One region of the Arthrobacter sp. C152 genome, then DNA from elsewhere that is predicted to be linked to it. Evidence: riboswitches for the same ligand, from Rfam matches in the RefSeq annotation. Region 1 holds a riboswitch; the other holds the start of a gene.
The links. Region 1 has a riboswitch for glycine ahead of gcvP (aminomethyl-transferring glycine dehydrogenase). Riboswitches for the same ligand answer to the same signal wherever they lie in the genome.
Positions count from the first base shown of each region.

Region 2: linked by a shared signal. The riboswitch ahead of gcvP (aminomethyl-transferring glycine dehydrogenase) and the one ahead of gcvP (aminomethyl-transferring glycine dehydrogenase) in region 1 are both predicted to bind glycine.

Region 1 is NZ_JBTZSU010000047.1:3,900-19,853, forward strand. It holds gene gcvP (aminomethyl-transferring glycine dehydrogenase) at 1-2,117, opposite strand, end outside; glycine riboswitch at 2,273-2,372, opposite strand; glycine riboswitch at 2,636-2,734, shown strand; glycine riboswitch at 2,735-2,831, shown strand; gene cycA (D-serine/D-alanine/glycine transporter) at 2,882-4,468, shown strand; gene ACYSM9_RS20015 (hypothetical protein) at 4,656-5,438, shown strand; gene ACYSM9_RS20020 (LamB/YcsF family protein) at 5,457-6,206, shown strand; gene ACYSM9_RS20025 (HNH endonuclease signature motif containing protein) at 6,226-7,701, opposite strand; gene ACYSM9_RS20030 (DUF445 domain-containing protein) at 8,088-9,449, opposite strand; gene ACYSM9_RS20035 (glycerophosphodiester phosphodiesterase) at 9,499-10,398, shown strand; gene ACYSM9_RS20040 (CoA transferase) at 10,406-11,803, shown strand; gene ACYSM9_RS20045 (DoxX family protein) at 11,853-12,371, shown strand; gene ACYSM9_RS20050 (AzlC family ABC transporter permease) at 12,368-13,150, shown strand; gene ACYSM9_RS20055 (AzlD domain-containing protein) at 13,147-13,458, shown strand; gene ACYSM9_RS20060 (hypothetical protein) at 13,600-13,857, shown strand; gene ACYSM9_RS20065 (hypothetical protein) at 13,959-14,357, shown strand; gene ACYSM9_RS20070 (hypothetical protein) at 14,396-14,623, opposite strand; gene ACYSM9_RS20075 (TetR/AcrR family transcriptional regulator) at 14,777-15,424, opposite strand; gene ACYSM9_RS20080 (thiamine-binding protein) at 15,548-15,871, shown strand; gene ACYSM9_RS20085 (O-methyltransferase) at 15,931-15,954, shown strand, end outside.
Region 2 is NZ_JBTZSU010000041.1:1,110-17,063, forward strand. It holds gene gcvT (glycine cleavage system aminomethyltransferase GcvT) at 1-547, opposite strand, end outside; gene gcvP (aminomethyl-transferring glycine dehydrogenase) at 558-3,404, opposite strand; glycine riboswitch at 3,596-3,693, opposite strand; gene ACYSM9_RS19170 (TetR/AcrR family transcriptional regulator) at 3,791-4,327, opposite strand; partial or broken gene ACYSM9_RS19175 (MFS transporter) at 4,404-5,968, shown strand; gene ACYSM9_RS19180 (Dps family protein) at 6,038-6,517, opposite strand; gene ACYSM9_RS19185 (APC family permease) at 6,743-8,299, shown strand; gene ACYSM9_RS19190 (AMIN-like domain-containing (lipo)protein) at 8,376-8,924, opposite strand; gene ACYSM9_RS19195 (DUF4193 domain-containing protein) at 9,099-9,401, opposite strand; gene ACYSM9_RS19200 (hypothetical protein) at 9,503-9,694, opposite strand; gene ACYSM9_RS19205 (LacI family DNA-binding transcriptional regulator) at 9,786-10,799, opposite strand; gene araA (L-arabinose isomerase) at 10,881-12,401, opposite strand; gene ACYSM9_RS19215 (L-ribulose-5-phosphate 4-epimerase) at 12,434-13,135, opposite strand; gene araB (ribulokinase) at 13,132-14,886, opposite strand; gene ACYSM9_RS19225 (MFS transporter) at 15,051-15,954, opposite strand, start outside.

The sequences.
Region 1 (15,954 bases):
CCGCCGTGCGGGATGCAGAAGGTCTTGTGCAGGTTCAGGTGGGACACGTCGCCGCCGAACTTGCCCGGCTGCGCCAGGCCGACGAGGGCGTTCAGGTTCGCCCCGTCCACGTACACCTGGCCACCGGCGGCATGGACGGCGTCGCAGACCTCGCGGACGTCGCCGTCGTAGACGCCGTGGGTGGAGGGGTAAGTGATCATGATGCAGGACAGCACGTCCCTGTTGGCCTCGATCTTGGCTTCGAGGTCGTCGTGGTCGATCGTGCCGTCCGCCGCGGTGGCGACCACCACGACCTTCATGCCGGCCAGCACCGCGGAGGCGGCGTTCGTGCCGTGGGCCGAGGCAGGAATCAGGCAGACGTTGCGCTGCTGCTCGCCGCGGGAATGGTGGTAGCCGCGGATCGCCAGCAGCCCGGCGAGTTCGCCCTGGGACCCGGCGTTGGGCTGGATGGACACCTGGTCATACCCGGTGATCTCGGCCAGGTCCGCTTCCAGCCCGGAAATCAGCTCACGCCACCCGGCCGTCTGGGAGTCCGGCGCGAAGGGGTGGATCGAGGCGAACTCCGGCCAGGAGATGGCCTCCATCTCGGCGGTGGCGTTCAGCTTCATGGTGCACGAGCCCAGCGGGATCATGGTCCGGTCCAGCGCCAGGTCCCGGTCCGACAGCTTGCGGATATAGCGCAGCAGCTGCGTTTCGGACCGGTGCGTGTTGAACACCGGGTGCTGCAGGTAGCTCGAGGTGCGGAGCACGGTTCCGGGCAGTTCGAAGCCCTGGGCGTCGCCTACCGGACCGGCACCAAAGGCGACGGCGACGGCGGAGAGCGTGGCCGCCGTCGTCGTCTCATCAATAGAGACGCCCACAGTGTCCTGGTCGATGAAGCGCAGGTTGATGCCGCGCGCTTCCGCAGCGTTGATGACCTTGGCGGCCTTGCCCGGCACCCGCACAGTGAGGGTGTCGAAGAACGAGTCCGTGGCAAGTTCCCGGCCCATGGCCGTGAGGGCGGTGGCCAGGACCCTTGCCTTGTGGTGGACGGTTTCGGCGATGGCTTTCAGACCGTCGGGGCCGTGGTAAACGGCGTAAAAGGAGGACACGATGGCCAGCAGCGCCTGGGCGGTGCAGATGTTGGAGGTGGCCTTTTCACGGCGGATGTGCTGCTCGCGGGTCTGCAGCGCCAGCCGGTAGGCGGGGACGCCGGCGTTGTCCTTGGAGACGCCGACAAGCCGGCCCGGGAGGGTGCGTTCCATCCCCTTCTGGACGGCCATGTAGGCGGCGTGCGGTCCCCCAAAGAACAACGGCACGCCAAAACGCTGGGTGGAGCCGACGGCGATGTCCGCCCCTTGCTCGCCCGGAGGGGTGATCAGGGTGAGGGCCAGCAGGTCCGCGGCCACGGTAACGAGGGCGCCGCGGTCCTTGGCTTCGGCAATGACGGGGGCCTGGTCCCATACCCGGCCGGAGACGCCGGGCTGCTGCAGGACGATGCCGTTGATGGGGCCCTCGGGCAGGCCCTGGGAGAGATCTGCGACCTGGACTTCAAAGCCCAGGGCTTCGGCGCGGCCCTGCACGATCGCGACGGTCTGGGGGAGGCAGTCGGCGTCGAGTACGGTCTTGCCGTCCCTGGCGTCTTTATTCTTGTTGGCCCGGCGCATCAGCAGCACTGCTTCGGCAACGGCGGTGGCTTCATCGAGGAGCGAGGCGTTGGCGACTGGGAGGGCGGTCAGGTCCTGGACCATGGTCTGGAAGTTCAGCAGGGCCTCAAGCCGGCCCTGTGAGATCTCGGGCTGGTACGGGGTGTAGGCGGTGTACCAGGCCGGGGCTTCCAGGATGTTGCGGCGGATCACCGGCGGGGTCACTGTGTCGTAGTAGCCCTGGCCGATCATCTGGACCGCGGTCTTGTTCCTGGCAGCCAACCGGCGCAGCTCCGCGAGGACCTCGACCTCGCTCAGCGCGTCCTGCAGGCGAAGGGCGGTCTCCTGCCGGATGGATGCCGGGACCGCCACGTCAACGAGCCCGTCAACGCTGTCGTAGCCCACGGCCTTGAGCATGGTGTCGATGTCGGCCTGGCGGCGCGCGCCGATATGGCGGTCAACGAATGATGTTGAAACGGATTGAATCGTCATGAGGAACTCCAGGTCTGGCCGGCCGGAGTGGCACGGCGTGGGGTGGGTTCCTCCCCGCTCTGTATTGGACCTGAGAGATTCCGCGTGCCCTGCTGCCAGGGTGCGCTTGCACCGTCGGTGAACCGGGGCGAAGCCCGGTTGCTTTCCAGAGTTGCCTCGCCGTGACGGTACGTGGGCCTGAGAGATTCCTGGGGAGGATTTGCTCCTACGGCGCCTGCCCGGTGGATGCCGGGAGGACTCTCCCGTCACAGCTCGAAAGGCTATTCAACTGTGGGTGATTCGGCTCACACGGTACAGGTTTGTTGAAGCGAAAACAAATCGGGGCGCCAAGTGGCCGGCGAACGCCCGCGGCGGGCCGTCGGCGGGAGGCGGGGTTTGACATTCGATCGTGACGCGCACCACACTTGGTCCGGTGATCAGCACCGTGCCCGGCTGGCTCAGCCTATTCGGAGCAGCCCGGGCCAGCGTTGCCCCGGAAGGGTGCGGCCGCTGACCACTACCACCAATTGAAAAGCCTCTGACCTGCGGCGGGAGAGCCCTGCCAGGTACATTTAGCAGGCGCCGTAGGAGCAAACCCTCCCCAGGAAACTCTCAGGCCCACGTACCGCCGCGGACAGGCAACTCTGGAAAGCAGCCAGGCCCCTTCCTGGCTCACCGGCGGTGCAAGCAGCCCAAAGCTGCGGAAACTCTCAGGTCCATTACAGAGCGGGGAGGAACCCAACTTTTGCGGTACCAAAAATGCCGCTTTATCGATGGAGTTCCTTATGGCGATTCATCCCCCGACATCCAACGGCGAACCGTCCAACGGCGAACCGGGCAACGGTCAACCGTCCAACGGCGCACCAGCGCGCAACTCTGCCGCGGGCAGCGCGGCCCGCAGCGAACCTCCGCACCTTGAGCGGCAGCTCACCAACCGGCACATCCAGCTCATCGCCATCGGCGGTGCCATCGGCACCGGCCTGTTCATGGGCTCCGGCAAGACCATCTCCGCCGCCGGCCCGTCCGTGATCTTCGTGTACATGATCATCGGCTTCATGCTGTTCTTCGTCATGCGGGCCATGGGCGAGCTGCTGCTGAGCAACCTGAACTACAAGTCGTTCAGTGACTTTGCCGCCGACCTCCTGGGCCCGTGGGCCGGCTTCTTCACCGGCTGGACCTACTGGTTCTGCTGGGTGATCACCGGCATTGCCGACGTCATTGCCATCGCCGGCTACTCGCGGGAGCTCTGGCCCAGCCTGCCGCTCTGGATCCCGGGGCTCGCCACCGTGGCCATCCTGCTCGTGCTGAACCTCGCCACGGTGAAGGCCTTCGGCGAGACCGAGTTCTGGTTCGCCCTCATCAAGATCGTTGCCATCGCCGCGCTGATCATCGTTGGCCTCTTCATGATCTTCACCGGCTTCCAGAGCGATGCCGGCACCGCCAGCTTCACCAATCTTTGGAGCCACGGCGGATTCTTCCCGAACGGGTTCATGGGCTTCGTGGCCGGCTTCCAGATCGCCGTGTTCGCCTTCGTCGGCATTGAGCTGGTGGGCACCACCGCCGCCGAGGCCAAGAACCCGGAGCGGACCCTGCCCCGGGCCATCAACGCCATCCCCGTCCGCGTGCTGCTGTTCTACGTCGGCGCCCTGGTCGTCCTCATGGCCGTCACCCCGTGGACCCAGTTCGCCGCCGGCCACAGCCCGTTCATCGGCATGTTCTCCCTCGCCGGGCTGGGCGCGGCCGCCACGGTGGTCAACCTGGTGGTCCTCACCTCGGCGATGTCCTCGGCCAACTCGGGCATCTACTCCACCTCCCGCATGGTCTTCGGCCTCGCCCAGGAGGGCGACGCGCCCAGCATCTTCAGCCGCCTGTCCACGAGGAAGGTGCCCCGCAACGCGCTGTTCCTTTCCTGCGTGCTGCTGCTCTCCGGCGTCGTCCTCATGTACGCGGGCCAGGACGTCGGCAAGGCCTTCGACATGGTGACCACCGTCTCCGCCGTCTGCTTCATTTTTGTCTGGTCGATCATCCTCGCCAGCTACATTTCCTTCCGCCGGCGCCGCCCGCAGCTCCACGCTGCGTCGGCCTTCAAGATGCCCGGCGGCATTCCCGCAGTCTGGGCTGTGTTCGCCTTCTTCGCCTTCGTCCTGTGGACCCTGACCACGCAGCCGGATACTTTGGTGGCCCTCCTGGTGACGCCGGCCTGGTTCCTGATCCTCGGCGTGGCCTGGGCTGTCCTGCGCCGCCGGCCCGCCCACCTGGCCCGCTACGAGGTCTTCCGGGCTGAGCTCCGGGCTGACGAGGCTGCTGCCGGTCGCACCGGCCAGGACTCCAGCGCGGCGGAGCGCGAGGTTCAGGCGACCGCAAGGAAGTAGAGGCCGGACGGTAATGCCCGACGGCGGGTTGCAGCACAGGCGCGGAGGTTCGGGTACCGCGTCCTGCCGCCGCAACCCGCCGCCCGCAGCTGCGGACCCGAAAGTTCAGCATGCTTAGTGTTTCTCCACTTAGGATGGAAAGGCACGGCAGCCACCCCGCTGCAGGTCGATTTGAATGAAGGTGACCATGGCCAGGCGCAGCAATCCCGCAGTACGAATCGCACAGGAAACCGCCCACAGCGCGATGTTTGATGCCGACGGCAAACCCAAGCCCGGCGTCCACAACATGCTCCTGAAGGCGGTGCAGATCCAGCGGCCCCTCGTGGTTGCCTACATCCGGAGGCTGCAGAAGAAGCACCCGCGGGCCACCGCGGCGCAGCTGGCCGACTTCGCCGAGCGGGACTATCTGCGCGCCGTCGCCGGCGGAGGCGCCCTGGTGGGCGCGACCGCCGTCGTCCCCGGGGTGGGAACCGTGGCATCGCTGGGGCTTTCCGCGGCCGCAACGGTCGGCTTCCTGGAAGCAACGGCGCTCTACGCCACCTCCCTGGCCGAACTGCACGGCATCCGCCTCACCAACCCCGAGAAGGCCGGCACCATGGTCATGGCCATCATGTTGGGCGAGGAAGGGACTGCACTGCTGGGAACGCTCAGCGGGCAGGCGGCAGGCGGGGCCAGGCCCACGGACGTCTGGGGAAACATGCTGACCAAGTCCTCGCTCCCGGGATTCGGCAGCGTGCGCAAGAGGATCCAGCACGCCTTCCTGAAGAACCTCCTCAAACGGCAGGGCACTGCGCTGTTCGGCCGCGCCCTGCCCTTCGGCATCGGCGCCGTGGTGGGCGGAGCAGGTAACCTCGTGATGGGCCGCGCAGTGGCAGCGAACGCCCGGGAGGCGTTTGGACCAATGCCGGACACGATTCCCGGCGAGCTTACAGCGGCCGCGGCGACGGACAATCCGGCGCTGACACCCTGACGCTGGAAGGCACTTCACGTGGATCTCAACGCTGACCTTGGCCAAGCATTCGGTTCCTGGACCATGGGCGGCGACGCCGTCATGTTTCCGCTGGTCACCAGCGCCAACGTGGCCTGCGGCTTCCACGCAGGAGATCCGGTCACGATGCTGGACAGCTGCCGGGCGGCCTACGAACTGGACGTCACCGTGGGCGCGCACCTGGGGTACCCCGACCTGGCCGGCTTTGGGCTCCGCGCCATGGACGTCAGCTTCGATGAGTTGTTCGGCGATGTGCTGTACCAACTGGGCGCGCTCGACGGGGTTGCCCACGCCGTCGGCGCCTCCGTGGACTACGTCAGGCCCCACGGCGCCTTGTACGACAGCCTCCTGCACGACGCCGACCAGGCCTCCGCCGTGGTGGCTGCGGTGGGCGCCTACGACCCGGGCCTGCCCATTCTTGGCTTCCCCGGCTCGGAGTTGCTGAAGCAGGCCAGGGACGCCGGGCACCCGGTGTTCGTCGAGGCCTTCCCGGGCCGCGCCTACCGCGCCGACGGCAGCCTGGTTCCGCGGACGGAGGACGGCGCGCTGCTGACCGACGCCGATGCCGTGGTTGAGCGGGCCGTGCGCCTTGCCACCAAAGGCGAAGTGGTGGCCGCTGACGGGACTGTGCTGCAGGTCCGGCCTGACTCCCTGTATTTGTCAGGCGGTACTCCTGCCGCCGTCGAGATGGCCGCCCGCGTGCGCGCGGGACTGGAAGCTGCGGGCGTGGAGCTGGAGTCCTTCGCCTAGCGCGTCTGCAGTTCCAGAGCTAACACGTCAACAAGGCAAATGGCTTTGTGAAGAATTCCGCCCAGAGCGGGTCGTCGGGTGACAAGTCGCCGGAGTCGATGAGGGTGTCGTCGTCCGGCTCCCACTGCGGGACGTCCCCGGGGCTGGCATCTTCACCCGGGCCGGCGGCGAACATCATCCAATAAGGCCAGTGGGGTGGTTCGGGGTCGTGTTGTTCGGCTGGGTAGTGGCGGCCGGTGGGTGAGGTCCAGCCGGGTGGTTCGTTGATGGTGGCGGGGGTGGGGGTCCAGCCGGTGCTGTGCTTGAGGCGGTGGTGTTTCGGGCAGAGTTGTCCCAGGTTGGAAACGCCGGTGGTGCCGTCGTGTTGCCAGGCCTGAAGGTGGTCTGTGTCGTTGTCGGCGGTGCGGTTGCTGCAGCCGGGGAAGGTGCACTTGCTGTCCCGCATCCTGATCCAGCGTTTGATCGTCTCCGGGAGCCGGTAGCTCTTCCGCCCGATCTCCAGGGGTGCCCCGTCGCGGGGGTCGACGAGGACCCGGTAGAACGAATCGGCGCCGTCGGCGAGGAGTTTGCGGGCCATGGAGGCGGGGATCGGTCCGTGGCCGTCGAGGATGGCGGGTTCGTCGGTGACGCCGAGGGCGGAGAACACCGGAACCATCACCAGGACATCAGCCTTTGGGATGGGGACCTGGCCAGGGGCCGTGGTTCCTGGGTGCGGGGAACTGCCCTCGCCGGAGCCGGTGCCGCCAGCGCTGGTGGTTCCGGAGCTGGTGGTTCCGGCGCTGGTGGTTCCGGCGCTGAGCAGCAGGCTGGCGGCGATGTCGGGGCGGAGCTGGGTGAGGGTGCGGGGCTCGTCGGGGCCTTGGAGGCCGCGGGCGATGGCGGTGGTGCGGTTCCAGATCGCCGAGGCGGTGACCCCGGGGAGGTGGAGTGAGATCCAGGCCATGCCGTCTTTGTCCGGGCGGTATTCCATCCGCCGGTCCGCGGCGCTTTTGGTGTGGCGTTCCTCGATGGATTCGGGGTGGTGCCGTTCCCGCCACCCACGGGCCTTGGCCCGGAACCGTGACGGCACCAGCTCACCCGGCGCCGCGCCGCGGGCGGGGTTGGGGGCGGCGGGGTCGAAGAAGTGCGCCACCAGGGACGCCGCCCCGGCGGGGCTGAGGCCTTCGGTTTCATCGACGATGACTTTTGCGTGCTGCCACGACACCGCCCCGGCAGCCAAAGCGTCCATGACCGGCGGCAGCGAACAGACCTGCTGCGCCTGGTGGACGAAAGCACCCGCGGCCGCGGAGGTGATGGTGAGGACCCCGGCGATCTCCTCGACCGCGGACATTCCGGCGTAGGTGCGTTCCGGCACGGACGCGTCCGGTGGGGTCATGGCCTGCTGGATGCGGATGGATTCGGCAGCGTCCTGTGCTTTCGCGGCGGCAATCATGGCCTCCAGCTTCGAGTACCCGGCCAGCCGTTCCAGCCGGATTTCGTACTGCCGCTGCAGCACATCCACCCCAGCACCGTGACCAGAAGCACCAGAGGCAGAACCAGCATCAGCACCAGCACTATCAGCGGAAGCAAGCGCAGCTTCCTCCAGGAACAGCGCATCAAGGGCAGCAACAGAGGCACGAACACCCTCCATCGCCGCCCCTGCACCGCTCACTGAACCGCCGCTGATTCCCATACGAACATCATCCAACGGACCACTGACATTCAAGCCGGCGGGCGCTGACCGCCATCACAACCTCAGCCCAAAGGTGCCTCGACAGGCCAAGCCGGCTGCCGCCGTCGTGCGCAATTCCGCTGCGCAGGCTCCTTACCCCACCCCAAATACGCGGAGCGACAAGGAACCTGCGCGTCGTCAACAACTATCCGCGTCGAAAACCGCAAAGATCACCCGAAAATCAGCTGCGCCACCGTGAAGATCGCGAGCCCGGCCAGGGACCCCACCACGGTGCCGTTGATGCGGATGAACTGCAGGTCCTTGCCCACCTGGAGTTCGATCTTTTGCGAGGTTTCCTCGGCATCCCATCGCGCCACGGTGTCCGTGATGACCCCCGCGATGTCCGAGCGGTAGGTCCGCACGAGGTACCCGGCGGCGTCGGCGATCCAGGAGTTGACCTTCCCGGCCAGTTCGGGGTCGTCCACCAGCCGCGAGCCGAAGTCGCGCACCGCCGCCTTGAACTTGATGGTGAGTTCGCTGTGGGGGTCGTCCACCGCGCCGAGCAGCGCGTTCTTCACCGTCCCCCACGTCCGGGAGGCCAGCTCGCGCACCTCGGGATCACCCAGCACCTGCGCCTTGATGACTTCCGCGCGGGCAATCATGGCCGGATCGTGCTGCAGGTCGCGGGCCAGGTCATTGAGGTACTTGTCGATCGATTGGCGCACCTGGTGGTTGGGATCGGCCTGCACGGCGCGGACGAATTTGAGGATCTCGATGTAGACCTTGTCCCCCACCAGCCCGTCCACGAACTGCGGAACCCAGGTGGGGGAGCGGTCCGACACGAGGCGCGTGACGGTCTGGTGGTTGTCGTCCACCCAGTCGGCCGCCCGGTCCACCAGCAGGTCCACCAACGTGTGGTGGTGCCCGTCGTGGAAGATCCGCTCCGCCAGCCTGCCCACTGGCGGCCCCCACGGCGGGGTGAGCAGGTGCTTGCGGACCATTCCCTCGATGACCGCCTGGACGTCGTCGTCGTTGAGCACCGTGAAGGCGCCGCGGATGACGGCGGCACCCTCCTTGGCGACGCGCTCCGCACCGCCGGGCCCGGCCAGCCAAAGTCCGGCCCGGCGTGCGATGTTGACGCTGGCCAGCTTGTCCTGCACCACCTGCTCGGAGAGGAAGTTGGTTTCCACGAATTCGCCCAGCGAGGCGCCGATCTGGTCCTTGCGGCGCGGGATGATGGCGGTGTGCGGGATCTTGATGCCCATGGGGTATTTGAACAATGCGGTCACAGCGAACCAGTCGGCCAGCGCGCCCACCATGCCGCCTTCGGCCGCCGCGCGCACGTACTGCAGCCACGGATAGTCCTTCTGCAGTGCGAAGGCAACGACAAAAATCACGGCCATGGCGACCAGCAGGCCCAGCGCCACGAGCTTCATTTTCCGCAGCGCTGCCGCCTTTTCGGCGTCTCCGGCGCCAAGGGGCTGGCGTACGACGGCGGCCCTCGCCTTGCTGCCCCGCGCGGCGGACGGTGCGGGCCGGGTGTGTGGCTCCTGCGTCGTTGGCTCAGTTGTTGCCTCAGAGTTCACCTGCATGTGCCAAGCCTAGCCCCGGCGGCGGGGCCCGGTCGGCTACCGTGTGTCCATGACAACTGACGAGTCAGTGCCGCGGCGGCCGCTGGTTTTCGCCCACCGCGGCGCAAGCGGCGCCTTCGCCGAACACACCCGCGCGGCCTACCTGCAGGCGCTGGCGGACGGCGCGGACGGCGTGGAGTGCGACGTCCACCTGACCCGTGACCAGCACGTGGTCCTGCTCCATGACGCCAACCTGGACCGGACCTCGGACGGGACCGGGCCGGTGGCCGACCGGACCTTGCATGAACTGCGCCAGCTGGACTTTTCCTCCTGGAAGGGCGTGCGCATCCCGGAGGAATACGGGGCGCGGTCCGAACAGTTCCTCACCCTGCCCGAACTGCTGGACATCCTGCGCGGGGCGGGCCGGCCGGTGCGGCTCGCGATCGAACTCAAGCACCCCAGCCCCTACCAGCTCAAACTCGAAGACCGGGTGCTTGAGGTGCTCCGGAGCGAGGGCTGGGACGCCGAAAGCTCCACGCTGGACAACGTGGCCGTCACCTTCATGAGCTTCAGCCCGGACTCCGTCCGGCACCTGCTCCAGTCCGTCCCTCCCCGGTACATCTGCCAGCTCGTGGACGACATCACCATCCATGAGATCCGCGGCGGCCTGGGCGTGGGGCCGATTACCGGTGGTGCGATCGCCAACCTGATGAAGGCCGCACAGCTGGAGGGCGAGCAGATCCTTGATGACGGCTTGGTGGGAATGGCCGGGCCGGGCATCGACTACGTGCGGGAACGCCCGCACACCGTCCGGCGCTGGCTGGAATCCGGCCGCCGCTTCCGGGTATGGACCGTGGACGCCGAGGCGGACGTGGACCTGTGCCGGGACCTGGGCATCCAGGAGATCACCACCAACGTGCCCGGACGGGTCCTGGACCTGCTCCGGCTGGCAGCACCCCACGGGAAGTAGCCTCCGGATGCGCGCCGCCGATGCAGCGTCCCCGCGCCGGTGGTGGGGCGGCCCACTGGACGTCGAAGGGCTGGGGTTGGAGTCCGTGGGAGCCGCCGCCGGGGCCCTGAACCTGTACACCGGCTCGCCGGGCCGGTTCAGTACGACGCCGGCCCTGATGGCCGCCGCTTTCGACTCCTTTGGCCACCTGCGGATCGGCGGGCGCGCCCCGCAAGGCTTCGCGCCCCTGTCGGGCTTCCGCCGCACCGGCGACGGCTGGATCAGGCTGCACGCCAATTATCCCCACCACGAGAAGCGGCTGCTCCGCGCCCTCGGCGCCACCACCCCGGCAGGGGCGGAGGCGGCCCTTGGGACGATGACGTCCCTGGAAGCCGAAGCCGCCATCCAGGGCGAAGGCGGGATCGCCGCAGCTGTCAGGACCCGCAGCGAGTGGCTCTCCTCGGACATGGGCAAGGCTGCGGCCGCCGGCCCCTGGGTAGCCCGCGACGGCGGCGGGACACCGGGATGGGGACTGCGGGACTTCGCAGCCGCAGCCGCCCCAGCAGCCGCAGCCGCTGAAGCCGAAGCCGCAGCAGGGCATGCAGCGGAGGGCGCAGCGGGGGCCGGCGGCAGCCCGGACCTGCCTTTGGAGGGCTTGCGGGTCCTCGACCTGACACGCGTTATCGCGGGACCGGTAGCCACCCGGCTGCTGGCGGCGCTGGGTGCCGACGTACTGCGGATCGACCCGCCGGCGCTGCCCGAAATCGTGGACCAGTTCGTGGACACGGCCTTCGGCAAACGCAGCGCGGAGGCCGACCTCGGATCTCCCGCGAACCGGAATCGCCTCCGGGAGCTGCTGGCGGACGCCGACGTCGTGGTCACCGGCTACCGGCCGGCGGCCCTGGACCGCTTCGGGCTCAACCCCTTGGAACTGCCCGCTACGCACCCGCGGCTGGTGGTGGTCACCCTCGACAGCTGGGGATGGGCGGGCCCGTGGAGCGGCCTGCGCGGTTTCGACAGCATCGTCCAGGCAGCCAGTGGAATCGCCCACCTCTATGGCACGGAGGATGACGACGGCGGCTGGCGCCCGGGTGCCCTGCCGGTCCAGGCGTTGGACCACGCCACAGGGTACGGCGTGGCGGCGGCAGCGGTGCTCCTGCTGGCTGAACGACGGCAAACAGGCAGGGGAGGGGCGGCACGCCTGTCGCTTGCACGCACCGCCGAGGAACTCTTCTCCCTGGCACCGGATATCCCCGCACCCAACACAGCGGCTCCCGCGAAGCTTCCTGCGCCCGGCTACCGGACCATCGAAAGCTCCTACGGGCAGCTCCGCTACGTTCCGCCGCCACTGCTCGTGTCCGGCCGGACCCTGGACTACGCCTCTGCACCGCCGCCCTACGGAAGCTCGCGCCTCGCCTGGACCTGAACGGGCGCTGGTGTAGGGCGCCGCGCAGTGGCTGTGGTTGAGTGGTTCCATGCCTTATCCCCGGTCCGGACCTGCCGTACAAAGCCTGTCCGCCGCAGCCATGGGAGCCCTCCTGCTGGCCAGCGCCAACAAGCACTTCCGTGACCCGATGTTCTACCGTGACGTGGTGCCCGGCTACCTTTGCCGCGAGGACTCCGCCGCGGCCAGCGTCCCCCGGGCCAGCCGCCCCCGGGCCAGCGTCCCCCAGCCCGGCGGCGGCCGGCACCCCCTGGCCGTCCTCTCCCGCGAGGAATGGATCGCCGTCACCGGCCTGCTCGAACTGGCTGCCGCCGTCGGAATCCTCCTCCCGCCAACCCGGAAGATGGCAGCCACGGCACTCGCCGGGATGTTCACCGTCTTCCTGGCAGGGCACCTGGACGCCCTCCGCCGGGCCTACGGTCCCGACGGCACGCCCCGGCAGCGGAAGATCCACACCGCGCGGCTTCCCCTGCAGGCGCCGCTCGTCCTGTGGGCCTGGAGCCTGCGGAAGCCGGGACTGCCCGGGCGGCGTCGAATGGTCCGGCCGTGAAGCTGCTGGCTTCACCGGCGGTCCGGGTGGGGATCTCCATCAGCATCGCTACCGGACTGTACGGGGTGTCCTTCGGCGCGCTGTCGGTAACGTCGGGCCTGAGCATCTGGCAGACCATGGCCTTGAGCCTGCTCCTGTTCAGCGGCGGCTCGCAGTTCGCATTCATCGGCGTCGTGGGCGGGGGCGGTTCGGGCATCGCCGCCATGAGCGCCGCCACCTTGCTGGGCATGCGCAACGGCATCTACGGCATGCAACTCAACGCGCTGCTGCGGCCGGCCGGCTGGCGGCGTTACGTTGGTGCGCAGCTGACCATTGACGAGTCCACCGCCACCAGCACGGGCCAGGAGGACCCCGCCGAGCAGCGCCGCGGGTTCTGGACCGCCGGCATCGGCATCTACGTCCTCTGGAACGTTTTCACGGCGGTCGGGGCCCTCGCGGGAAGCGGCTTGGGTGACCCCAAACAGTGGGGTCTTGACGGCGCCGCCGTGGCAGCTTTCCTGGCGCTGCTGTGGCCACGGCTCAAAGGACGGGAACCGGTTGCGATCGCAATGGTTTGCGCCGTAGCCACCGTGGTTGCCGTTCCGTTCGTGCCGGCAGGCGTGCCCATCCTGGTGGCCGCCGTGGTGGCCGCCCTGGCAGGCTGGTTCAGCCACGGACGCCGCGACGAAGGGCTGGAACCCGACATCGAGCCGTACGCCGAACACCACCACCGGCGCCTGGGGGCCGAAAACCCGGGCCCCCGGCGGCAGCAGGGAGACGCCCGCGGAGCAGACACATGAGTTTGTGGATCTGGCTCCTCCTCGCCTGCCTCCTGGCTTACGCATGGAAGCTGGTGGGCTACTTCGTCCCCGCCAGGTTCCTCGAAGATCCCCGTACATCCCGGGTTGCCGGCACCATGACGATCGGGTTGCTGGCATCGCTGACCGTGGTCAACGCCGTGGCCTCGGGCCAGGCGCTGGCGGCCGATGCCCGGCTGGGCGCCCTGGCGGCGGCCGCCGTGGCGCTGGCACTGCGGGCGCCGTTCCTGGTAGTCGTTGTCGCCGGGGCCGGCACCGCGGCGCTGCTGAGGCTCCTGGGCTGGAACTGACGGGCCGCTGGAACTGACGCGCCGTGGCCGCCGCAAAATGGGTGGCGCAAAGGGTGAGCCAGGACACTACCGGAGTGCTCCGCCGGTTGTACTATGAGATCGGCTATGCAGCTGGCCGAGGACCCCTTCAGAACGGCAACCATGGAAAACAAGCTGCATACGGCAGGCGAACGGGCCGGCCGGCCACGCCGTAAAGGCATCCGACGCCGGGCTGGGCTGCCTGCCAAGCGTTTCTTCACGCACTTTGCCCGCCTTTCGGACGTTCCGGCGGACGACCTGGACCTATTGTCCCTGCGGCTCCGGCACGCACTCGACCTGGACCCGTCGTCGCCCGTTCCATCGCTTCAGGCCCTGGTGAACGGGGAGATCAGGAAGAGGCGGGACGCCGACCGCGACTGACTCGCCGGGGCAAGGCCGCCGCAGGGGGAGCGCCGGCGGATGTGGTGCACTGGAAGAGAGGCAAGCGCACACCAACGGCAGCCACCGAGGAGGAATCGTAGATGAGCGAACAAGCACGCCCAACCGCGCCGGAAGGCGGCCGCGGAGCCGCGGACGCCGAAGAACAGAGCAGTGAAAAACGTGGCACGGACGTACCCGCAGCGGAGCAGACCGGGCGGACCCGGCCTGCCTACCTTGATCCCAGCGGCTCCGAGGCCACCAGGGAACTGCGGGACACCGCCCGGCGCCGCAGGGACGCCGAAGAAAAGCTCCAGCAGCACCTGATGGAGGCCAAGGAGCACGTCCCCAACGAGTTCCACGGGCATCAGAAGGCCGCGCACGAGGGGGAGCACCGGCCGCAACCGGGCCACCACGACGGGGCAGCCCGGACCGACGCCGCTGACGGGGACGCCAACAAAGACGACTCAGGGGAGTGGACTGACAGCGGGGAGAAGGACTGACGGCGCGGGGGAGAGCCTGACGGCGCGGTGCCAGGTGGCTACGCTACACCGTGTGCGGCGCCGTCGGCGTCGACCCGCCCGCGGCGGCTGCTTTCTTCCACACCCATCTCGTACCATACCTCGGCGCCGAACTCGGGCTCGGGAGTATCCAGGTTCTGGTACAGGGCGTCCAGGAGTTCGGCAAGCTCCTCCGGGCTCAGGGTGGGCAGCACTTCCTCCGGACCACGGGGGTCGGTGAGGTAGTGGGAGAGCTTCGAGCCGTTCATGGCAGCGTGACCAGTGTCAGGCGGAAACGCACGGAATTCTTCATGGGGTCGCTCCATCTCGAACGAGAGAACCGAGGCTGTCTGCGTAACCCTCCCTGAGTCTATTGCACCTGCCGGGCAGCCGACAATGGTCCCCCGCCCAGATGCGGACTTTCAGGCCCGCGGCCCCAGGAGGCCCGCCCCAAGTGCAGTGGCGGCGGGAACGGGGACATGAGGGGGAAGGGGGCGCGCGGGCCGGACGGTCCGGATGGAGTCCTCTACCAATGCAAGCGGGCGGCGCCACGCGTCGGATCCCGGTTCCATCGTGTCCACCACGCCGATCAGCATGGCGAGCAGCCGGAACATGTCGGTCATCGAAATGTCCGTCCGGAGGCTGCCCTGGCCCTGGCCGCGGACCAGCAGGACGCTGATTGAATCCATGAGTGAACCCGTAATTCCGGTGAGCAGCTCGCGCCGGCCGGCCACGGCGCACAACAGGTTGGCGTCCTCGCTGGCGGCAGCCATCAGCGCCTCGAGCACGCGCAGCAGGCCGGAGGCGGCGTCGATGTCCGCCAGCGCGCCGTCCATCACGGGGTCGACGGTGAGCCGCAGCTGCCGGTTGAGGGCCGCGAGGACGAGTTCTTCCTTGTCCGCGAAATTCCGGAAGAGGGTGGCCGGGCCAACACCCGCCGTCACGGCGATGGTCTGCAGGGGCACTTCGGGGCCGAAGTCCCGGAAACACTGGCGCGCCGCCGTGATGATCTTGTCCACGTTCCGCGCTGCGTCTGCACGGAGGGGCTTGCGGGCGACTGCGAGGCTCATGCCCAAAAGGGTAGCAACGGAGCCTGTGGCGTTCACGGTTACCGGAGGGTAGGCCCTTATGTGACGGCCGCAGCCGGCGGTGGCAGCCCCCGGCAGCGCCGGCCTGCGTGGCACACTGGGTGCATGTTGCTTGCATTCTCTGTTGCCCCGTCAGGTGTGCCCGCCGGCGGCTCCCGCCCCAACGACGCCTCCGTGCACGACGCCGTCGCTGCCGCCGTGAAGATCGTCCGCGAATCCGGACTGCCCAACCAGACGGATTCGATGTTCACCACCATTGAAGGGGAATGGGAGGAGGTGTTCGACGTCGTCAAACGCGCCACCGAGGCCGTGGGACAGTTCGGCAGCCGGGTCTCCCTGGTGATCAAGGCCGATATCCGCCCCGGATACACCGGCGAACTGACGGCCAAGGTGGACCGCCTGGAAGGTGCGCTCGCGCAGGATTCCTGAGCCCGTGGCGCCGCCGAAAGCATCTGGACCGGCAGGACGCCCCGTGCCAAACTGTGCCCATGTTCGAGCACAAACCCCGGCCG
Region 2 (15,954 bases), on a different contig from region 1:
CGGCGGCGTAGTACTTGAGGCCGGTGACGTCCGCGTGCCGGGCCGCTGGAACCAGCCGGAGCAGGAGTTCCTGGGCTTTGGGGCCCTGGACGGCGATCAGGGACGTGGCGGCAGAGACATCCTCCACCGTGACGTCGAACCCGGCGGCCCGGTCCTGCAGGGCAGCGGCGACGACGGCGGCGTTGCCGGCGTTGGGAACCACCAGGAAGACGTCGGTACCATCGTCAGCGGCGGGGCGGCGGTAGGTGATGAGGTCGTCGATGATGCCGCCGTCGGCGTTGCAGATCAGCGAGTATTTGGCCTTGCCTACGGCCATGGCGGAGATCTTGCCTACCAGGGCGTAGTCCAGGAAGGCGGCGGCTTCAGGGCCGGCCACCCAGACTTCGCCCATGTGGGAGAGGTCGAACAGCCCGGCCGCCTTGCGGACGGCGTGGTGTTCAGCCAGTTCGGAACTGTACTTGAGGGGCATCTGCCAGCCACCGAAGTCGGTGAAGGAGGCGCCGGCCTTTTTATGCTGCTCGTAGAGGGCAGTGTAGTTCTCAGTCATGGGGATCCTTTTAGTTCTCGAACTCGGAAAGCGGCGGGCAGGAGCAGACCAGGTTGCGGTCGCCGGCGGCGCCGTCGATGCGTCCCACGGGCGGGAAGTACTTGTCCTGCTTGTGGTGGGCCGGGAAGGCGGCCTGTTCCCGCGGGTAGGCGCGGTCCCAGTCGGAGCTGACGACGGCGGCCGCCGTGTGGGGTGCGCGGCGCAGCGGTGAGTCGGCAACGGCAAAGTCACCGTTGGCCACCTGGTCGATCTCCTTACGGATGGTGACCATGGCGTCGATGAAGCGGTCGATCTCGGCCAGGTCCTCGGACTCCGTCGGCTCCACCATCAAGGTCCCCGCAACGGGGAACGCCAGGGTGGGGGCGTGGAAGCCGAAGTCGATCAGGCGCTTGGCCACGTCCTCGGCCGTGACACCGGTCTTCGCGGTCAGGGCGCGCAGGTCCAGGATGCACTCGTGCGCCACCAGCCCGCCCTCACCGGTGTAGAGGACCGGGTAGAACTCGTTCAGCCGGGAGGCGACGTAGTTGGCGGCGAGCAGCGCGGACTTGGTGGCCTCGGTCAGGCCTTCACCGCCCATCAGCTTCACATAGGCCCAGGAGATGGGCAGCACGCCGGCGGACCCGAACCGGGACGCTGAAATGGCTACACCATGTCCCTCCTCATGGGCAGCTTTGTTCGCGTCTCCCGGCATGAACGGCGCCAGGTGCGCCTTGGCCGCAACGGGGCCGACGCCGGGTCCGCCGCCGCCGTGCGGGATGCAGAAGGTCTTATGCAGGTTCAGGTGCGAGACGTCGCCGCCGAACTTGCCCGGCTGCGCCAGCCCCACCAGCGCATTCAGGTTCGCCCCGTCGATGTAGACCTGGCCACCGGCGGCGTGGATTGCGTCGCAGACTTCGCGGACGTCGCCGTCGTAGACGCCGTGGGTGGAGGGGTAGGTGATCATGATGCAGGACAGCACGTCCCTGTTCGCCTCGATCTTGGCTTCGAGGTCGTCGTGGTCGATGGTGCCGTCGGCGGCGGTGGCCACGACGACGACCTTCATGCCCGCGAGCACGGCGGAGGCGGCGTTGGTGCCGTGGGCCGAGGCCGGGATCAGGCAGACGTTGCGCTGCTGGTCGCCGCGGGAGTGGTGGTAGCCGCGGATGGCCAGCAGGCCGGCGAGTTCGCCCTGTGATCCGGCGTTGGGCTGGATGGACACCTGGTCGTAGCCGGTGATGGCGGTCAGGTCAGCTTCCAGGTCGGCGATGAGTTCCCGCCAGCCCGCGGTCTGGGAGTCCGGCGCGAAGGGGTGGATGGAGGCGAATTCGGGCCAGGAGATGGCCTCCATCTCGGCGGTGGCGTTCAGCTTCATGGTGCACGAGCCCAGCGGGATCATGGTCCGGTCCAGCGCCAGGTCCCGGTCCGACAGCTTGCGGATGTAGCGCAGCAGCTGCGTTTCGGACCGGTGCGTGTTGAAGACGGGGTGTTGCAGGTAGTCGGAGGAACGCTCGACGGCGGCCTCCAGCGCGAAGCCGTCGCCCTCGGCGACGCTGGCGCCAAAGATGCCGGCGACTGCGGCGACGATGGCCGTCGTCGTGGTTTCATCCACCGAGATGCCCACGGTGTCGGCGTCAATGGGGCGCAGGTTGATGCCGCGCGCCTCGGCGTCGGCCACCAGTCCTGCGGCGCGGCCGGGGACCCGGACCGTCAGGGTGTCGAAGAAGCTCCGGTGGACGACGTCGATGCCTGCCGCGGCAAGCGAGGCTGCCAGGGTGCGGGCGTGGCCGTGGGCGGTCTCGGCGATCGCCTTGAGTCCGTCCGGGCCGTGGTACACGGCGTACATGGACGCAACGATGGCCAGCAGCGCCTGGGCGGTGCAGATGTTGGACGTGGCCTTCTCGCGGCGGATGTGCTGCTCGCGGGTCTGCAGGGCCAGCCGGTAGGCCGGGACGCCGGCGTCGTCCTTGGAGACGCCCACCAGGCGGCCGGGCAGCGAACGCTCCAGGCCCTTGCGGACAGCCATGTAGGCGGCGTGAGGGCCGCCGAAGAACAGCGGCACACCGAACCGCTGGGCGGAGCCGACGGCGATGTCCGCGCCCTGCTCGCCCGGAGGGGTGATCAGGGTCAGCGCCAGGAGGTCGGCGGCAACGGTCACCAGGGCCCCGCGCTCCTTTGCAGCGGCAATGACGGCGGCCTGGTCCCATACCCGGCCGGAGGCGCCGGGCTGCTGCAGGACGATGCCATTGATGTCGCCGTCGGGCAGGCCCTGGGACAGGTCCGCGACTTCCACCTCGAAGCCGAGCGCCTCGGCGCGGCCCTGGACGATCGCGATGGTCTGCGGCAGCACGTCGATGTCCAGGACGGTCTTTCCGTCGGCGGCGGGCTTGGCCTTGTTGGACCTGCGCATCAGCAGCACGGCCTCGGCCACCGCCGTGGCTTCATCGAGCAGCGAGGCGTTGGCAATCGGCAGGCCCACCAGGTCCTGCACCATGGTCTGGAAGTTCAGCAGCGCCTCAAGCCGGCCCTGGGAGATCTCGGGCTGGTACGGGGTGTAAGCGGTGTACCAGGCCGGGGCTTCCAGGATGTTGCGGCGGATCACCGGCGGGGTCACAGTGTCGTAGTAGCCCTGGCCGATCAACTGCACGGCGGTCTTGTTCTTGCCGGCGAGCTTCCGCAGCTCGGTGAGGACCTCGACTTCGCTGAGGGCGTCCTGCAGGCGGAGCGCAGTTTCCTGCCGGATGACATTGGGAACGGCGGTGTCGACCAGGGAGTCGACACTGTCATAGCCAACTGCCTTGAGCATGGTCTCGACGTCGGCTTGGCGGCGCGCGCCGATATGGCGGTCTACGAAGGTGGTGGAGGCTGAACTAACCGACACGAAGGAACTCCATATACTCAGGCGGCGCAGGGTACGCCACAGCGATTCGGGTTCCTCCCCGCTCTGTATTGGACCTGAGAGTTTCCGCGGGGCCTGCCACACAGGACCCGCTTGCACCGTCGGTGAACACAACAGCGCCGCACTGCCCGCGTTGGGGGCACGAACCGCTGCCTGCTACTTTCCAGAGGTGCCTCGCCGCGGCGGTACATGGGCCTGCGAGATTCCTGGGGAGGATTTGCTCCTACGGCGCCTGCTTGTACTTCCGGCAGAACTCTCCCGCCGCAGATCAAAGGCTATTCATTTGGATGTGCGTGGGGGCAGTCCGGGACAACTCCCACAGCGGTTAATTGTCCTACGCTCCAACCCTTCCCGGCAAATGGCCGATGCTACCTGCGGAGCCGCTCCAGGGCGGCCAGCAGCTGGTCCACGTCCGCAGCCGCGCCGCCTTCGGGAACGGGGCCTACGGAGAGCATGGCGTTGAAGTACAAACCGTCGCCCATGTACAGCACGGCCTTGGCCAGGGCCGGCCCCACGTCGGCGGCGATTTCGTCGAGCCACCGCCGCTGGATCGCGGCGAACCGCCGCCGCGTCTCTTCGTGCGCAACCTCGGCAAGCCGGGTGGCGGCAACAATGGCGCGGTCCAGCGGCGTATCCGCCCACACCGAGGACCGGATGAAGTAGGCGGCAGCGCCTTCCGGCGCCTCGGCCATGGCGTCGGCATCGGCCCCGGCCAGGACCTCCAGCCTGTCCAGCAGCACGTCGATCAGCGCTTCCTTGCTGGGGAAGTGGTACAGCAGCCCGCCCTTGGAGACGCCCGCCTTCCGGGCAACCGCGTCCAGCGTGGCCGCGCGCTCCCCCACCTCAATCAGGAGGGACTCAAAGGCGTCAAGGACCGCGTCGCGGGCTACTGGCTTCCGGGGCATGCCTCCCATCATGCCTTCCGCGGCCGGGAATTCCGGAAAAATCGAAACTATACCGTCTGGACGGTATAGTTATTACATGACCGCTCCCCTCCAGCCTTTTACACCCCGGCGGGTGGACTCCGCCGCCACACCAACACCGACACCGGCCCGCGATTGGCTGGCCCTGGCACTGCTGATGTTCCCGGTGCTGCTGGTGGCCGTGGACAACACCGCCCTGACCTTCGCCCTGCCCGCGATCACCCGCGCCCTCGAGCCGTCGGGGTCCAGCTGCTGTGGATCGTGGACATCTACCCCCTGGTGCTGGCCGGGCTGCTGGTATCGATGGGCAGCCTGGGCGACCGGATCGGCAGGCGGCGGCTGCTGACCATCGGCAGCACAGGCTTCGCCGTCCTGTCGGCGGCGGCAGCCTTCGCCCCCAGTGCCGAGTGGCTGATTGCCGGGCGGGGAGCAATGGGTTTCTTCGGGGCCATGCTGATGCCGTCCACGTTGTCGCTGATCCGCAACATCTTCCCGGAACCCAACCGCCGGAGGCTTGCGGTCGCCGTCTGGGCGGCGGGGTTTTCCGGCGGCGCGGCCCTGGGGCCGATTTTCGGCGGCTGGCTGGTGGAGCAGTTTTGGTGGGGTGCCGTTTTCCTGGCTGCCGTGCCCCTCATGATCCCCCTGCTCGCCTTCGGACGGGCCTTTATTCCGGAATCACGGGATCCCGCACCCGGCGCGGTGGACATCCCCAGTGTCCTGCTTTCGATGCTGGCCATGGTTCCCGGCGTTTATGGCATCAAGGAGGTGGCGACGCAGGCACCCGGCCCGGGAGGCGTGGCCGGCATCGCCTTCGGCGTGGCGATGGGCGTGGTGTTCGTCCGCCGGCAGCACGGACTCAAGCACCCTCTGCTGGACATGTCCCTGTTCCGGAACAGGGTGTTCAGCATGGCCATCAGCGCCAACATCCTGGCGCTGTTTTCCTTCAACGGGTTCATCCTGTTCCTTGCCCAGCACCTCCAGCTGCTGGAAGAAATGACGCCGTCGGCCGCGGGGATCGCCATGATTCCGGCACTGGCGGCAACCATGGCGGCCGGCCTGGTGGTGGTACCGCTGGTCCGGAGGGTCCGGCCGGGCTTCGTGGTGGCCGCGGGGCTCGCCTTCAGCGCCGTGGGCTACAGCCTGGTGGCTTTCGGGAACCACCGCGGCGGCCCGTCAGTGCTGCTCGCGGCGCTGCTGGTCCTGGCGCTGGGCGTGGGGACGGCGGAAACCATCTCCAACGACCTGATCCTTGGCTCCGCACCGCCGGAAAAGTCGGGGGCTGCGGCCGCCATTTCGGAAACAGGTTACGAGGTGGGCTCGCTGCTGGGAACGGCGGTACTGGGATCCATCCTGACCGCCTCCTACCAGCAGCATCTGCGGATGCCGGCGGGCGTGGACGGCCTGCTGCCGGGCCGCGTATTGCATAACGCGGGCGAAACGCTGGCCGGGGCCATGGATGCGGCAGCGTCGCTGCCCGCTCCCTTGGCGGCCGCACTGCGCGACGCTTCCGCCGCGGCCTTCGATTCGGGGGTCCATGTCACTGCGGCCATCGGGCTGGTCCTGATGGCGGCGGCGGCGCTCCTTGCCGCCGTCGTGCTTCGAAAGGTCCCGAAAGCCCACTGACGCCAGCCGTGGGCAGCAAAAGGGCGTCCGGCGCCGGAGGGTTGCTCCGGTACCGGACGCCTCCCGGGACTACTTGGAGTCCGCGGTGGTGACGCTGGCCGTGGGCTTCATGTTTTCGGCCTGTACCATCCAGGCGAACTGCTCCAGCCGGGCGATGAACTCGTGCAGGAGGTCGGCGGAGGTGGGATCCTCCTCGTCCACTTCGTCATGGACCTTGCGCATGGTGCCGACGGCAGCTTCGAGGGCGGCAACAATCCGCTCGATGGCGTCCTTGGTGCTGATCAGCCCTTCCGGGAACTGGGCGAGGCTGGTGGATTCGGCAACGGTGGAGCTGCGGCCGTCCGGAAGGGCGTGCAGCGCACGCATCCGTTCGGCCGTGTCATCGGCGAACTGGCGGGCGGCGTCGACGATCTCGTCGAGCTGCAGGTGGAGGTCGCGGAAGTTGGTGCCCACGATGTTCCAGTGCGCCTGCTTGCCCTGGACGTGCAGCTCGATCAGGTCCGCCAGCACGGCCTGAAGGTTGTTGGTCAGTGTCGGTGAAGCTTTCATGCATCCTCCTCGATTGGTCCAGTGCTGCCGACGCTACCAGCCGGGGACAGCGGCGCGGCAGGGCGGGTGTCGAAATTTCTCAGTGAGCTTACTAATGCGCAGTAGGGCAGTCATAAAAGAATGTGATTCATATTTCATCTTGCATCCGGGCGGCGGCAGCCCCATACTAAATGAACGCCATTCATATAGTGACCTCCGTCTCACAGCCTTCCAGAAAGTGGTGCCATGACAGAGACAATCCGCACCAGTACGGCCAAGCCCGGTCCGCACGCCCACGCCCCTTCCGCGGACGGCGTCAGTGCCAAGGGGCTCAAGGGCGGCCAGCTCGGCCTCCTCGCCGTCGTCGTCCTGGGCATTTCCACCATCGCCCCCGCCTACACCCTCACCAGCGCCCTCGGACCCACCGTCAATGAAGCCGGACTCCAGCTCCCCGTCATCTTCCTGATCGGGTTCATCCCCATGATCCTGGTCTCGCTCGCCTACCGGGAGCTCAACGCCGACTCCCCGGACAGCGGCACCACCTTCACCTGGGTGACCAAGGCCTTCGGCCCCTGGGTCGGCTGGATGGGCGGCTGGGGCCTGCTGGCGGCCAACATCATCGTGCTGTCCAACCTCGCCGGCGTCGCCGTCGACTTCTTCTACCTCTTCCTGTCCCAGCTCGCCGGCTCACCCGAACTGGCGGACCTGGCCGACAACAAGGCGCTGAACGTCCTCACCTGCTTCGTCTTCGTGGCGCTGGCCGTCTGGGTCAGCTACCGCGGGCTGCACACCACCAAACTGGTGCAGTACAGCCTGGTCGGCTTCCAGCTGCTGGTCCTGGGCCTGTTCGTGGCCATGGCCTTTGCCAACTGGTCCACCTCGGAGACGGCCATCCCGTTCAGCTGGGACTGGTTCGACGTCACCAAAATCGAGACGTTCGGCCAGGTGGCCGCGGGAATCTCCCTGTCGATCTTCGTGTACTGGGGCTGGGACGTGTGCCTGACCGTCAACGAGGAAACCGCCAACGGCAAGAAGACCGCCGGCGTGGCGGGCACCCTGACGGCCGTGATCGTCCTGGCCATCTACCTGCTGGTCAGCATCGCCACCATGATGTTCGCCGGCGTCGGCGATACCGGCAACGGCCTGAACAACGCCGAAAACCACGAGAACATCTTCACCGCCCTGGCGTCGCCCATCATGGGCCCGTTCGCCATCCTGATGTCCCTGGCCGTCCTTTCCAGCTCCGCGGCGTCCCTGCAGTCCACTTTCATGTCGCCCTCCCGGAGCCTGCTGGCCATGGCCCACTACGGTGCGCTGCCCGAACCGTTCAGCCGGGTCAGCAGGAAGTTCTCGACGCCGGGCTTCGCCACCATCGCGGCGGGCGTCCTGTCCGCGGGGTTCTACGCGGTCATGCACGTGGTCAGCGAGAACGTCCTCAACGACACCATCCTGGCCCTGGGCCTGATGATCTGCTTCTACTACGGACTGACCGCGCTGGCGTGCACCTGGTACTTCCGCCACAGCCTGTTCAACAGCCTGCGCCACTTCGTGTTCCGGCTGGTATGCCCGGTGGTGGGCGGCGTGGGCCTGTTCGTGGTGTTCGCCCAGACCGCCGTGGACAGCCTCGCCCCTGAATTCGGCAGCGGTTCCGAGGTCTTCGGCGTGGGCCTGGTGTTCATCCTGGGCGTCGGCATCCTGGCCCTGGGGGCCGTCGTCATGCTTGTCACCTCCCGCACGCACCCCGGCTTCTTCCGCGGCGAAACGCTCAGGAAGGACACGCCCGCCCTGGTGGTCCCGGAGTAGCGTGCCGCCGGCGCATCAAAGGTGCCGTGCCCCCAACCGGGGGCACGTCACCTTTTCGTTGACGACGGCGGTTCCGTCACCAGTAATGGGCGACGTCGATGACCAGGCGCGAGCCGGCGCCCGGGCCGGCCAGGGTGAAGACCCGGAACGGAAGGCGGGCCCGGACCCCCAGGCCCAGGCTGGTATACCCCTCGAAACTTCCTGCCGAGACCACCTGGCGGAACGTCTGGTAGCCGGAGACGTTGCTCAGTTCGTTCCTGTCCGCAGGGCTGTACGTCGGGTTGCCGTTCTGGTCGTAGGAGGGTGCCGTGACGCTGATGCGCAGGCGCGCTCCGCCCCGTACCGGGATGGGCGCGCCCGAGCCTTCCTGCGCGATCCGCGGAACATACTGCACGGTGTAGGCGACGGCGGGGCCGTTGAGGTCCACCACCAACCGGTCAAAGCAGTAGTGCTGGCCCGTCCGGACGTTCGTCACCTGCGCCGTGCCGGTGTCCTGGCCGGACTTGGCGAGCGATCCCCACGAAAGTCCGCAGTAGGGGGTGGCCGCCGAGGCTGGCCCCGGGGCCAGGATTCCCAGCCCGAGGGCCAGGAGGACGGCTGCGAACCAAACCGGGATCTTTTTCATGACGGCGCCACCCAGGAATGAAGCGATCGGACGGTTTAAGCGTAGGAGCCGCCGGCACCGGAAACGAGGGCTGTTTCGGTAACGGCGCGCACCACTCGATAACGACGGCGGCACGGGACGAAAAAGCGCCGGCCACCCCTTGGGATGGCCGGCGCCGGGCAAAGGGGGAAGGTCCTAGCCTTCACACTCGCGGCAGTACTTCAAGCCGTCCTTTTCACGGGCAACCTGGGAGCGGTGGCGGACCAGGAAGCATGACGAACAGGTGAACTCGTCAGACTGTTCGGGAACCACGATGACGGTAAGTTCCTCGTTGGAAAGATCGGCACCGGGCAGGTCGATGCCTTCGGCGGTGTCGTTCTCGTCGACGTCGATGACCGCGGTCTGTGCGTTGCCGCTCCGGGACGCCTGGAGGGCCTCCAGGGAGTCCGACGGGGACTCTTCTTCCTGCTTGCGGGGAGCATCGTAATCGGTAGCCATTGCCTGTTCACTTTCGTTGCCGCACAGCGCCATTTCAGGCACTTCAAGGCAGTTTAGGGCATGATCCCGGTACTAAGGCAATAGTGTGCCCCATCAGACAATCAGCTGCCGCCGGGCAGGGTTTCCGTGTACTTTTCCCGGGCAAGATCGGCTCCCACGGCCACGCCGCTCAGCGCAGGCAGCCAGCCCCAGCGGGTGGCATCCGCCATGGCGTCCGCGGCCTGTTCCCCGGAGTCGTAGGTGAAGGTCTGCACGAGCCAGCAGCGGAGCCGGGCTGGAAGGGTTGGCGTCATGCCAGAAACCTACGCAGCCATTGTTGTGGCTTCGTTTCACGGCGGTCTCGCGCAGATTAACCCTGCAAAGGGCCATTGCTCAGGACACTGATCAGGCGGGGGCAGCGGTGCTGCTGCGCAGGACGAGTTCCGGTTCCACCACCAGGGTCCGCGGCCCGTCCGCGCCGTTGAGCGCCGTGAGCATGATGTCCATGCACCGCCGGCCCAGCTCTTCGAAGTCCTGCCGGACGGTGGTCAGGGGCGGGCTGAAGTAGGCGGCCTCGGGCTGGTCGTCAAAGCCCACCACGGACATATCCTGCGGCACCTTGATGCCGGCCTCCGTGAAGGCGCGCAGCACCCCCATGGCCATCTGGTCGTTCGCCACGAAGAGCGCCGTGGCCCGGGGGCCGGCTGCCATCTGCCGCCCGATGTCGTAGCCGCTGCCGGCGCTCCAGTCCCCCTCGACAACGATGTCCGCGTCCAGCCCGGCGGCGCCCAGCGTTGACCTCCATCCCTCGGCGCGGGCCACGGCGTCGATCCAGTCCTGCGGCCCGGCGATATGCCCGATCCGGCGGTGCCCCTGCCCGATCAAATGCTGGACCGCCAGTTCGGCGCCGCGGCGCTGGTCCACCCGGACACCGCCCACGGCCTCGTTCCCGTCCGAGCCCACCACCACCACGGGAACCCCGATGGGCAGCTCTGCCAGGGCAGCCAGCGTTCCGGTGTGCGGAACGATCACCACGATCCCGTCCACCGACTGGTCCAGGAAATGCCGGACGGCATCAAGGATGGTTTCCCGGTTGACCTCCCGCAGCGCGGCAATGCTGACGAAGTATCCGGCGTCGCGTGCCGCCTGCTCCACGCCCAGCAGCGTGTTGGCCGGCCCGTACTGCGAAAGCTCGTTGCCCAGCACGCCGATGGTCTGCGAGCGCCGGGTCACCAGGCTCCGGGCCGCGGTGTTGCGGCGGTATCCGAGCTCGGCAATCGCGGCTTCCACTTTCTCCCGCGTCGCCTTGCTCACGTTGGGGTGGTTGTTGACCACCCGCGAGACGGTCTGGTGCGAGACGCCGGCCAGGTCCGCCACGTCCTCGAGCCTCGGCAGCCGCGGCGGCTTACTTTGTGTCATGAGGCTATTGTCCGTGACGGCGGCCGCACGCCGGGGCAACGACGGCGGCCGCGCCACGGATTCGGCGGCCGTGCCAGGGACTCACAGTCCGCCGGCGAGCCGGTAGTAGGCCGCGTTCCAGTTCAGGTCCTTTTTGAACTGGCGGATGGAGGTGTCCTCGTCGATGGTGAGCAGTTCGGTTTTGGCGATCTCGGCGAAGTCCTCGAACACGTCCATGCCCACCTGGGTGGAGAGCACGGTGTGGTGGGCGGCGCCGGCGGTGAGCCAGGCGGCGGCGGAGGTGGCGAAGTCGGGTTTGGGCTGCCACAGGGCCCGGGCGACGGGGAGGTTGGGCAGCGGATGGTCGAGGGGGACCACGTCGACGGCGTTGGCCACCAGGCGGAAGCGGTCCCGCATGTCGGAGAGGGCGACGACGACGCCCGGGGAGGCATCAGCGTCGAACACCAGGCGGACCGGGTCTTCCTTCCCGCCGATGCCCAGCGGGTGGATTTCCAGGCGCGGCTTCGTGGCCGTCAGGGAGGGGCAGACCTCCAGCATGTGCGCGCCGAGGATCTTCTCGGACCCCGGCTCCAGGTGGTAGGTGTAGTCCTCCATCAGCGACGCACCCCCGGGCAGGCCGGCGCCCATCACCTTCGCGGCGCGGACCAGGATGGCGGTCTTCCAGTCACCCTCAGCACCGAACCCGTACCCGGCGGCCATGAGCCGCTGCACGGCCAGGCCGGGGAGCTGGCGGAGCGCGCCGAGGTCCTCGAAGGAGGTGGTGAACGCGGCGGAGCCGTTGGCTTCGAGGAAGGACCGCAGGCCCAGTTCGATCCGGGCCCCGTACCGCAGCGAATCGTGCCGGGCCGCGCCTGCGCGGAGCTCCGGCACCACGTCGTAAAGGTCCTCGTACTCGGCTACCAGGGCGTCGACGTCGTGCTCTGCAGCGCCGTGGACGGCGTCGGCGAGTTCGTTCACGGACCAGGTGTTGACCGCGACGCCGAAGCGCAGCTCGGCCTCGGTCTTGTCGCCTTCGGTGACGGCCACGTTGCGCATGTTGTCGCCGAAACGCGTCAGCTTAAGGGTGCGGACGGCGGCCCAGCCGGCGGCGGCGCGCTGCCACGAACCCACCTGGCGTGCCACCTCGGGGTTGGAGACGTGCCCGACGACGGTCTTCCGGGCGATGCCCAGGCGGGACTGGATGTACCCGAATTCGCGGTCGCCGTGCGCGGCCTGGTTGAGGTTCATGAAGTCGAAGTCGATGTCTGCCCAGGGCAGGTCGCGGTTGGCCTGCGTGTGCAGGTGCAGCAGCGGCTTGCGGAGCAGGTCCAGGCCCGAGATCCACATCTTGGCCGGGCTGAAGGTGTGCATCCATGCGGTGACGCCGATGACCGAATCGTCCGAGTTGGCCTCCAGGGCGGTGCGGCGGATGGCATCGGAATCGGTCAGGACCGGCTTCCACACAATCCTGACGGGCACGGCGGATGCGGCGTTGAGCTGGTTGGCGATCTCCTGGGACTGGGCGGCCACCTGCTTCAGGACGTCCTCGCCGTAGAGGTGCTGGCTGCCGGTGAGGAACCAGACCTCGTAGCCGTCGAGGGAGGTGCTTGCTGGTGTGCTCATGGGTTCTCCTGGAAAGTTTTGGGTCCCGGCGACTATTGGCCGTAGACGTTCTGGTAGCGGGCGTAGAGCGAATCGATGTGGTCCTGGTCGATGGGCACGGGTTCGCCGAGTTGCCGGGAAATGTGCACGGTGCGGGCCACTTCCTCGCACATCACGGCGGCCTTCACGGCGGACCGGGCGTCCTTGCCGATGGTGAAGGGGCCGTGGTTCTGCATCAGCACGGCCGGGGAATGGGAGTTCTTCAGGGTCTCGACAATGCCGTGGCCGATCGAGTCGTCGCCGATCAGCGCGAAGGGGCCCACCGGAATCTCCCCGCCGAATTCATCGCCCATCATGGTCAGCACGCACGGGATGGCCTCGCCCCGGGCAGCCCAGGCGGTGGCGTACGTGGAATGCGTGTGCACCACCCCGCCCACCTCGGGCATGTGCCGGTACACGTAGGCGTGCGCCGCGGTGTCCGACGACGGCGACAACTGAGGATTGCCCCAGTCGCCATCGTTGTTTCCCGGGACCGGGACCCCATACAGATCCGTCACCACCATCTGCCCGGGGAGCAGGTCCTGGTACGAGACGCCGGAGGGCTTGATGACCATGAGGTCCGTGCCAGGGACACGGGCCGAGACGTTGCCCGCGGTCCAGACCACCAGCTCATAGCGCATCAACTCCGCATGCAGGGCGCACACTTCCTCGCGGACCCGCGCGATGGTATCAAGGATTGCCGTTCCGGTGCTCATGCCGGCACCTCCACGGCGGCCTCGGAGGGCAACGGCGCCGTTCCCGCCGCGGCCCTGCGCTGGATGGCCTTGAGCCGGTGCATCACGTCATTGCCGCCCCGGCCGAAGTAGTCGTGCAGCGCCTTGTATTCCTGGAAGAGCTCCTCGTAGGCGGCAACGTTTGCCGGGATGGGGGTGTACACCTCGCCGGGTTCGGCGCCCATGGCTGCGGCGGCCTCGCGGATGTCGGCATATTCGCCCGCGGCGACGGCGGCGTGGATGGCCGAGCCCAGCGCCGGCCCCTGTTCCGAGCCGATGGTGGACAGCTGCAGCCCGGTGGCGTCCGCGTAGATCTGCATCAGGAGCTTGTTCTTGAGCAGGCCGCCGGCCACGATGAATTCCTTGACGGGGACACCGGCGTCGCGGAACGCATCCACGATGGTCCGGGTGCCGAAGGCCGTGGCTTCCAGCAGGGCACGGTAGGTGTCCTCCGGCCGGGTGGCCAGGGTCTGGCCCACCACGGTCCCGGAGAGTTCGTGGTCCACCAGGACCGAGCGGTTGCCCGAGTGCCAGTCGAGCGCGATCAGGCCGTGCTCACCGATGGCCTGCCGCGAGGCCAGTTCGGTGAGGTACTCGTGGATTCCCAGCCCCGCATCCTTGGCAGCCTGGTGGTATTCGGGCGGGACGCCATGCTTGGTGAACCAGCCGAAGATGTCACCCACTCCCGACTGGCCGGCCTCATAGCCCCACAGGCCGGGCACGATGCCGCCGTCCACCGCCCCGCACATCCCGGGCACTTCACGCAGTTCGGTGCCGTTCATGACGTGGCAGGTGGAAGTCCCCATGATGGCCACCAGCTGGCCGGAGTCCACTGCCTTCGCGGCCGGCGCCGTGACATGGGCATCAACGTTACCCACAGCCACAGCGATGCCCTCGGGCAGGCCCGTCCATGCTGCCGCCTCGGCGGTCAGGGTGCCGGCAGCGTCTCCGAGCCGCCCGATGGTGTGCTCCAGCTTGGCGCTGACAAAATCCTTGAAATCCGGGTTCAGGGCGGCCAGGAAGTCCTCCGACGGGTAGCGGCCGTCCTGGTAGATGCCCTTGTATCCGGCGGTGCAGGCGTTGCGGACGTAGCGGCCGCACAGCTGCCAGACGATCCAGTCGGCCGCCTCCACCCAGTGGTCCATGGCCGCGTAGGCCTCCGGGTCCTCTTCCAGCAGCTGCAGCCCCTTGGCGAACTCCCACTCGGAGGAGATCAGGCCCCCGTACCGCGGAAGCCAGTCTTCACCCCGTTCAGCGGCGAGCCGGTTGATCCGGTCTGCCTGCCCCTGCGCGGCGTGATGCCGCCAGAGTTTGACGTAGGCGTGTGGGCGGTTGGCATAGCCGGGAAGTTCGTTCAGCGGCGTTCCATCGGCCTTGACCGGCACCATGGTGCAGGCGGTGAAGTCCGTGGCAATCCCGACGACGGCGGCAGGGTCGATGCCGGCGTCAGCCACCGCGGCGGGTACGGCGTGGCGCAGGACCTCGCGGTAGTCATTGGGCACCTGCAGGGCCCAGTCCCCCGGAAGCCGCGCGCCGTCGTCGCCCGCCGTATCCTTTGGCAGGGCATCGGTCACCACTGCATGCGGGTACACGTGGACCGCGCTGCCAAGTTCCTGGCCGTCGCGGACGCGCACCACCACCGCCCGGCCCGACAGGGTGCCGTAGTCCACGCCTATGACGCAGTGGTCCCCGCGGGAGCCGGGGCTGCTGGAAGTGAACAAAGTCTCTGGCATGGTTGCCTCCATCCGGGAGGCATCGGCCTCATTACCGGGATCTGTAGGGGTCAGTCGAGGGGAGCATCTGGAAAGGTGCTGCAATCATTGTGAACGCTAACAACATACCGTGTCAATGACCCACTTCAGGACCGTGGACCGGGCCTCGGGGCGTCGTTCGCCCGTCAGGGAGCCGCCGCAAGGCCGGTGGCGGCATCCGCCGGTGAGTGCCGGCGCCGGCTCAGCAGGATGAACGGCGCGGCCAGCAGCTGCACCACGCCGCTGATGGCCAGCGAGGCCGGGTACCCGTAGACGTCCGCGGAACGGCCAAGCAGCGGCTGCACCACCACTCCCCCGCTCGACCCCATGAGCGAGGCGAAGCTCAGGACGGTGGCCCGCTGCTTGGACGCGATCATGTCGTTCAGGTACGCCTGGCGTACCGGCGTTCCCGCGGAGGCCACCACCGCCCACACCGCCAGGAGCACCAGGGCCAGCCAGAAGACGTTGGTCACCAGGAGGACCACAAGGACCAACGAGCTGACCACGTTTGACGCGATCAGCACTGTGGTCCGCCGCCGGACGAGGTTCCGCACCATCGGCGCCAGCAGGCCACCCACGATGTCGGCACCTGCCACGATGGCGGCGGCCAGTCCGGCGATCGCGTATGCCCGGGGGTCGCCGAAGAGCTGCAGCAGGTACGGCTGGAGGGCGTAGAAGACATAGAAACCCACGCCTTCGGTGAACGGGGCGGCCAGCATCATGAAGCGCACGGGCGGGTTCTTCAGCCCGCCCTCCACCGAGGCGCGCAGGACCTCGCGGGTGGCCTGCATCGGGTGTGCCGAGCGCTCCGGCGTAAAACCGACGTCGTGCATGAGCAGGAAAGCCACGGCGAACATGGCCACCAGCACGCCGACCCGCACCAGGAACGGCACGCCCAGGTTGGTGGCCTGGGCGATCACGCCGCCCGCCACGGAGCCGGCGAGCATGGCGATGCCGGAGACCATCTGGCCGCGGCCCAGCACCGCCTCAAGCGCGCCCTCGTACCCGGAGAAGTGCAGCGCGTCCACGAGCCAGGCTTCCACGGCACCC